2 regions of the Rhodoplanes azumiensis genome follow, and region 1 is predicted to be linked to the other one. Evidence: predicted binding sites of a transcription regulator. Region 1 holds the regulator's gene; the other holds the start of a gene.
What was found. Region 1 encodes HrcA, which represses chaperone genes, less so after heat shock. Its sites were predicted from a motif close to GTTAGCACTCNCNNNNNGNGAGTGCTAAC; they were not measured.
Positions count from the first base shown of each region.

Region 2: groES (co-chaperone GroES) is a predicted target of HrcA. The motif match lies at 1,582-1,610, and genes of this name have one in related genera.

Region 1 is NZ_JBHUIW010000010.1:4,655-7,857, reverse strand. It holds gene grpE (nucleotide exchange factor GrpE) at 1-575, opposite strand, end outside; gene hrcA (heat-inducible transcriptional repressor HrcA) at 694-1,767, opposite strand; gene rph (ribonuclease PH) at 2,021-2,734, shown strand; gene rdgB (RdgB/HAM1 family non-canonical purine NTP pyrophosphatase) at 2,889-3,203, shown strand, end outside.
Region 2 is NZ_JBHUIW010000015.1:83,660-86,862, reverse strand. It holds gene ACFSOX_RS13805 (GNAT family N-acetyltransferase) at 156-590, opposite strand; gene ACFSOX_RS13800 (hypothetical protein) at 621-1,169, opposite strand; gene groES (co-chaperone GroES) at 1,676-1,972, shown strand; gene groL (chaperonin GroEL) at 2,085-3,203, shown strand, end outside.

The sequences.
Region 1 (3,203 bases):
ACGACGGTGCCGTTCGGCGTCGTCGCGTCCGGGATCTCGAACATGGCCTGGTGGACGTTGGGGTCGAACCTCTGGCCCTGCGGGTCGAACCGCTTCACCCCGTTGCGCTCGAAGGCCTTCAGGAGCTCGCGCTCGGTCAGCTCGACGCCTTCGAGGAAGCTCTTCAGCGGCGCCGGCAGCGCATCGCGGTTCTCCGCGCCCACCGCCTCCAAGGCCCGGCGGAGATTGTCGGCGACGCCGAGCATGTCGCGGGCGAAGCCCGAGATCCCGTAGGTCCGCGCATCGGCGACCTCGCGCTCGGTGCGCCGGCGCAGATTCTCCATCTCGGCGAGCGTGCGCAGCAGCCGGTCCTTGTGCTCGGCGGCCTCCTTGGCCAGCGCCGCGAGGTCTGCGCCGGGGTCTTGCCCGGCCGGGTCTTGCCCGGGAGGCGTTTGCCCGGGAGGAGTTTGCGAACCGGCCGCGGCCTCGGCGTGTGCCGCCGTCGCGGCGTAGGCGGCGCTGGCCGCAGCGGTATCCGGGGCGCTCGCGCTCGTCGCCTCGTGGGCGGGCGCGGCGCCGGCCTTGTCGTCGGTCATGGCGGTCCGTCCGTCTGTCCGTTGATCCGGTTTCGTCCTCGCATATCGGGCGGCCGCGCCGGGAAATCAAGCAGTTCGGCCGCAGGCCGCGCAACCGGCGGAGCGCCGGCGCGGCGGCTCACCCCCCGAGCATCCGGCCGATCACCCGGGCCGTGTAGTCGACCATCGGAACGACACGGGCGTAGTTGAGCCGGGTCGGGCCGATCACCCCGATGACGCCGACGATGCGCCCGGTGCCGTCGCGATAGGGCGCGATGATGGTCGACGAGCCCGACAGCGAGAACAGCTTGTTCTCCGAGCCGATGAAGATGCGCACCCCTTCGGCCGATTCGGCCCGGCCGAGCAGGTCGACGAGGCCGCGCTGGGTCTCCAGCTCGTCGAACAGCTGGCGCACCCGCTCGAGATCCTCGAGCGCGTGCAGATCCTCCAAGAGATGCGCATGGCCGCGCACGATCAGCTTGCGGTCGTCGCCGTCGCCACCCGACCAGCTCGCGAGCCCGGCCGCGACGATCTTCTGGGTCAGCGCATCGAGCTCGGCCCGGCCGGCGGCGAGCCCCTGCTCGAGCGCCGCGCGGGCATCCTGGAGCGTTTGGCCGCGGATGTGGCGGTTGAGGAAGTTGGTCGCCTCGACCAGGGCGGAGCTCGGCAAGCCGGCCGGCAGATCGAGGATGCGGTTCTCCACCTGGCCGTCCTCGGCGACCAGCACGACCAGGGCGCGGGTCGGCTCCAGCCGGACGAACTCGATGTGCTTGAGGCGGGCGTTCGACTTGGTGGTCAGCACCACGCCGGCGGCCCGGGTGAGGCCGGACAGCATGGCCGACGCCTCGGTCAGCACCCCCTCCATGGAGCGGCCGGCGCCCGCCACCTGGGCCTCGATCGTGCGGCGCTCGTCCTCCGGCAGGTCACCGACCTGCATCAGCGCGTCGACGAAGAAGCGCAGGCCGAACTCGGTCGGCAGCCGGCCGGCCGAGGTGTGCGGGGCATAGATCAGCCCGGCCTGCTCGAGATCCTGCATGACGTTGCGCACCGAGGCGGGCGACAGCGTCATCGGGATGAGCCGGGCGAGGTTGCGCGACCCCACCGGCTCGCCGGTGGCGAGATAGCTGTCGACGATCCCGCGAAAAATCTCGCGGGAGCGCTCGTTGAGCTGGACCAGGCTGGGGCTGGCGCCGATCGGAACGTCCTGGGACACGGTGCTCGGCTCGGGGCTGACGGGTTCGGCCCCCAGATTTGTCCCTCGGCCGGGTCGAGCGCAAGCCGCCGGGCGATCGCCACCAGGGACCGCGGACAGCCGGCCCTTGCCGCCCGGGGCCCGGCGACCTAAAAGCGAGCCGCGATCGCTTCGCCCGCGGCCTTCTCCGCGCGGCCGGTCGCGCCATGCCCACAGCGACCCCGTCCCCGGCGACCTCGCCGTCCGTTCCGTCGCTTCGCCCGAGGAGCCGTCCATGCGTCCGAGCCACCGCCAGCCCGACGAGCTGCGTGCCGTCTCGCTCGAACGCGCCGTGGTGAAATATGCCGAGGGCTCCTGCTTCGTGAAGTTCGGCGACACCCATGTGCTGGTCACCGCCACGCTCGAGGATCGCCTGCCGCCGTGGCTGAAGGGCCAGGCGCGCGGCTGGGTGACGGCCGAGTACGGCATGCTGCCGCGCGCCACCTCGGAGCGCACGAGACGCGAGTCGTCGGCCGGCAAGCAGTCGGGCCGCACCGTCGAGATCCAGCGGCTGATCGGCCGGTCGCTCCGCGCCGTCGTCGACCTCGAGGCGCTCGGCGAGCGCCAGATCACGGTCGACTGCGACGTCATCCAGGCCGACGGCGGCACCCGCACGGCCTCGATCACGGGCGCCTGGGTGGCCCTGCACGACTGCCTCGCCTGGATGAAGGCGCGCGACATGCTGCGCGGCGAGGTCTTACGCGATCACGTCGCCGCGGTGTCGTGCGGCGTCCACAACGGGCTCGCCGTGCTCGACCTCGACTACGCCGAGGACTCGCAGGCCGACACCGACGCCAACTTCGTCCTCACCGGCAAGGGTGGGATCGTCGAGATCCAGGGCACGGCCGAGCGCGAGCCGTTCAGCGAGGCCCAGTTCCTCGCCCTTCTGGCGCTCGCCCGCAAGGGCGTCGGCCGGCTGGTGGAGCTGCAGAAAATGGCGGTGATGTGAGATCGGATCGGGCGGATATCCGGGTCGGTCATTCCGGGGCGGCGCACCGCGCCGCACCCGGAATCCAGCCGCGGATTCGGTGTTCCTGGCTGGATTCCGGGTTCGCACCTTCGGTGCGCCCCGGAACGACGCCGAACAGATCGCCGGACGTCCGATGAGCGGGACGACGCATCGTGTGCTGACCGGCCGGCTGGTCGTCGCGACCCATAATGCCGGCAAGCTGCGCGAGATGCGCGAGCTCTTGGCGCCCTACGGAATCGAGGCCGTGTCGGCCGGCGAGCTCGGCCTGCCCGAGCCGGACGAGACCGGCACCACCTTCGTCGAGAACGCCCACATCAAGGCGGCGGCGGCCGCCGCCGCGACCGGCCTGCCGGCCTTCTCGGACGACTCGGGCCTCGTGGTCGACGCGCTCGACGGCGCGCCCGGCATCCACTCGGCCCGCTGGGCCGGCCCCGACAAGAACTTCCCC
Region 2 (3,203 bases), on a different contig from region 1:
CCCGCTCTCGCTCGACGGCTCGACTGGAAGCTTGGAGTTAGCCCCAATGTGCTCCCTCCCCCCTTGTGGGGGAGGGATGGGGAGGGGGGGAGCCGAGCCCGATGGAGGTCATGATGCGACGCGGAGCCGAAACACCCCTGATCGCACCGTAACTCTTACCCCACCCGCTTCATCATCGGCGTGTCGGCGCCGGGCGGGAGCCGCTCAGCGATCGCGGCCGGAACGGCGGCGGGCAGCACGGGCACGTAGCCGCGCTCGGCGAAGAAGGCGGCCTCGCCGCCGGCCGCCACCCACAGGGCGCGGCAGCCGAGCGCCACGGTCTCGCCCTCCAGCGCCTCGGCGATGGCGCCGCCGAGGCCGCGATGGCGCAGCACCGGCAAAGTGACGATGCGCAGGAGCCCGTCGTCGCCGTGAACCTCGATGCCGCCGAAGCCGACCGGGACGTCGTTCTCCTCGAAACGCCAGAAGTACCGTCCCGGCGCCGCGACGTCGTCGTGCGGCAGGCCGGCGCCCTTGAGCGCGGTCTTCAGCCCGTCGCGCTCGAACGGAGCGAGCGGCAGCCAGAGGAGCTTGGGATGCCCGGCATTCATGCGGGCCTCGTGGTCATCAAGGGTGGCGGGTCAGCGGGCGGCGGGAGCGGGGCGGGGGGCGCGGGCCGTGGTGCCCTCGGCGCCGCAGCGGACCAGGATCATGGTGCCGTAGCGGCCGGCGACCTCCGGATCGACCCATTTCATGATCAGCACGCGGCCGTCGAACGACACCACCTCGCGGTCGTCGGCGTCGGGGGCGGCCGGGCTCGGGCCGACATAGGTCTTTCCGTCCGGTCCCGCCTTGAGCAGCATGTCCTGCACCTGCGGGCTGTCGTGGCCGAGCATCGACACGCCGGTCGAGGAGCGGTTGATGACGAAGGGCAGCTTGCACTGGCCGCGGGCTGCCGCCTCGGTGCGGGCGCGATCCTCCGGGCGGTGATAGGCGGCCATGCCCCAGCGCCCGACGATCTCGTCCGGCCGGATGCTGGACGGCGGCGCCGCCGCCATCGGGGCAGGGCCCGGTTCCGGCGCCGACCCGCCGCCCGAGAACGACGGCAGCGTGCTCGCGCAGCCCGCGAGCGACGTCAGCGCGGCGGCAGCCGTCAATACGCGCGCGGCGCCCCGGAACGAACCCAGCATGACGATCTCCGACATCGATGCCCCACTCTGATCGGCGGCAGGGTTTCACGCAAGTGTGATTCAAAGGTCCGTCGCCGGCATACCGGCGCACCCGCGCGCGTCGGGCAGGCGGACGAAGGCTCCCACCATGACGGCGGGAGATGGGCGTTTCGATGACGTGGCGCCACGACCCGACGTTCACCGGGCAGGTTGACCGGTCTCGATCGGCGGGCCCGCGGGGCGCGCGCCTTGCCGCGGGTTGTCGGACGGTCGTGCGCCCGCTAAGACACCGGCGTGGGGGCCGTCCGGCCGCTGGGCCAGCCGGTCCAGCCCGATCGCATTAACCGCGCCGGCAGCCGCAACGCCCTGGAACCGGTTTCGTTCCGGACGGCGCCTTGACAGGCGGAAGCCCCCTCCCTATCTCCGGGCCGGCGCTGGCACTCTCGATACCGGAGTGCCAGTCGACAATCCCGAGTTTCTCAACGAAACCCCAGCCACCCCAAGGTGGCGACGAGGATAGACAGTCCATGGCGAAGACCACGTTCCGCCCGCTGCACGATCGCGTCGTCGTGAAGCGCATCGAGGCCGAAGAGAAGACCGCCGGCGGCATCATCATCCCGGACACCGCCAAGGAGAAGCCGAGCCAGGGCGAGATCATCGCCGTCGGCCCGGGCGGCCGCGACGAGGCCGGCAAGCTGGTCCCGCTCGACCTCAAGGTCGGCGACCGCGTCCTGTTCGGCAAGTGGTCGGGCACCGAGGTGAAGCTCGACGGCGAGGATCTCCTGATCATGAAGGAGTCCGACATCATGGGCGTGATCGGCTGATCACCGTGATCGGCTGATCACGACGCCTTCCCGCCGGCCGCGCGGGGCGCGCGAGCGCGCCGCCCCGGGAGGTTCGGCATATTCCGACTGACCCCAATTCGGAGCAATCGACATGGCTGCCAAGGACGTCCGCTTTTCCTCCGACGCGCGCGACAAGATGCTGCGCGGCGTCGACCTGCTCGCCAACGCCGTGAAGGTGACGCTCGGCCCGAAGGGCCGCAACGTCGTCATCGAGAAGAGCTTCGGCGCCCCGCGCATCACCAAGGACGGCGTGACGGTCGCCAAGGAGATCGAGCTCGAGGACAAGTTCGAGAACATGGGCGCCCAGATGGTGCGCGAAGTGGCCTCGAAGACCAACGATCTCGCCGGTGACGGCACCACGACGGCCACGGTTCTCGCCCAGGCGATCGTCCGCGAGGGCGCCAAGTCGGTGGCCGCCGGCATGAACCCGATGGACCTCAAGCGCGGCATCGAGATCGCCGTGCAGGCGGTCGTGAAGGACATCGAGAAGCGCGCCAAGAAGGTCGGCTCGTCGGCCGAGGTCGCGCAGGTCGGCACCATCTCGGCCAACGGCGACAAGGGCGTGGGCGAGATGATCGCCGGCGCCATGCAGAAGGTCGGCAACGAGGGCGTCATCACGGTCGAGGAGGCCAAGGCGCTCGAGACCGAGCTCGAGGTCGTCGAGGGCATGCAGTTCGACCGCGGCTACCTCTCGCCGTACTTCATCACCAACGCCGAGAAGATGACGGCCGATCTCGAGGACGCCTACGTGCTCCTCCACGAGAAGAAGCTGTCGGGCCTGCAGGCCATGCTGCCGGTGCTCGAGGCGGTGGTGCAGTCGGGCAAGCCGCTCGTCATCATCGCCGAGGACGTCGAGGGCGAGGCGCTCGCCACCCTGGTCGTCAACAAGCTGCGCGGCGGCCTCAAGGTCGCGGCCGTGAAGGCGCCGGGCTTCGGTGATCGCCGCAAGGCGATGCTCGAGGACATCGCGATCCTCACCGGCGGCCAGGTGATCTCCGAAGACCTCGGCATCAAGCTCGAGAACGTCACCGTGCAGATGCTCGGTCGGGCCAAGAAGGTTCTGATCGAGAAGGAGAAGACCACGATCGTCGACGGTGCCGGCAAGAAGGCCGACATCGAGGCGCGGGTCGGCCAGATCAAGGCGCAGGTCGAGGAGACCACCTCGGACTACGACCGCGAGAAGCTCCAGGAGCGCCTGGCGAAGCTCGCC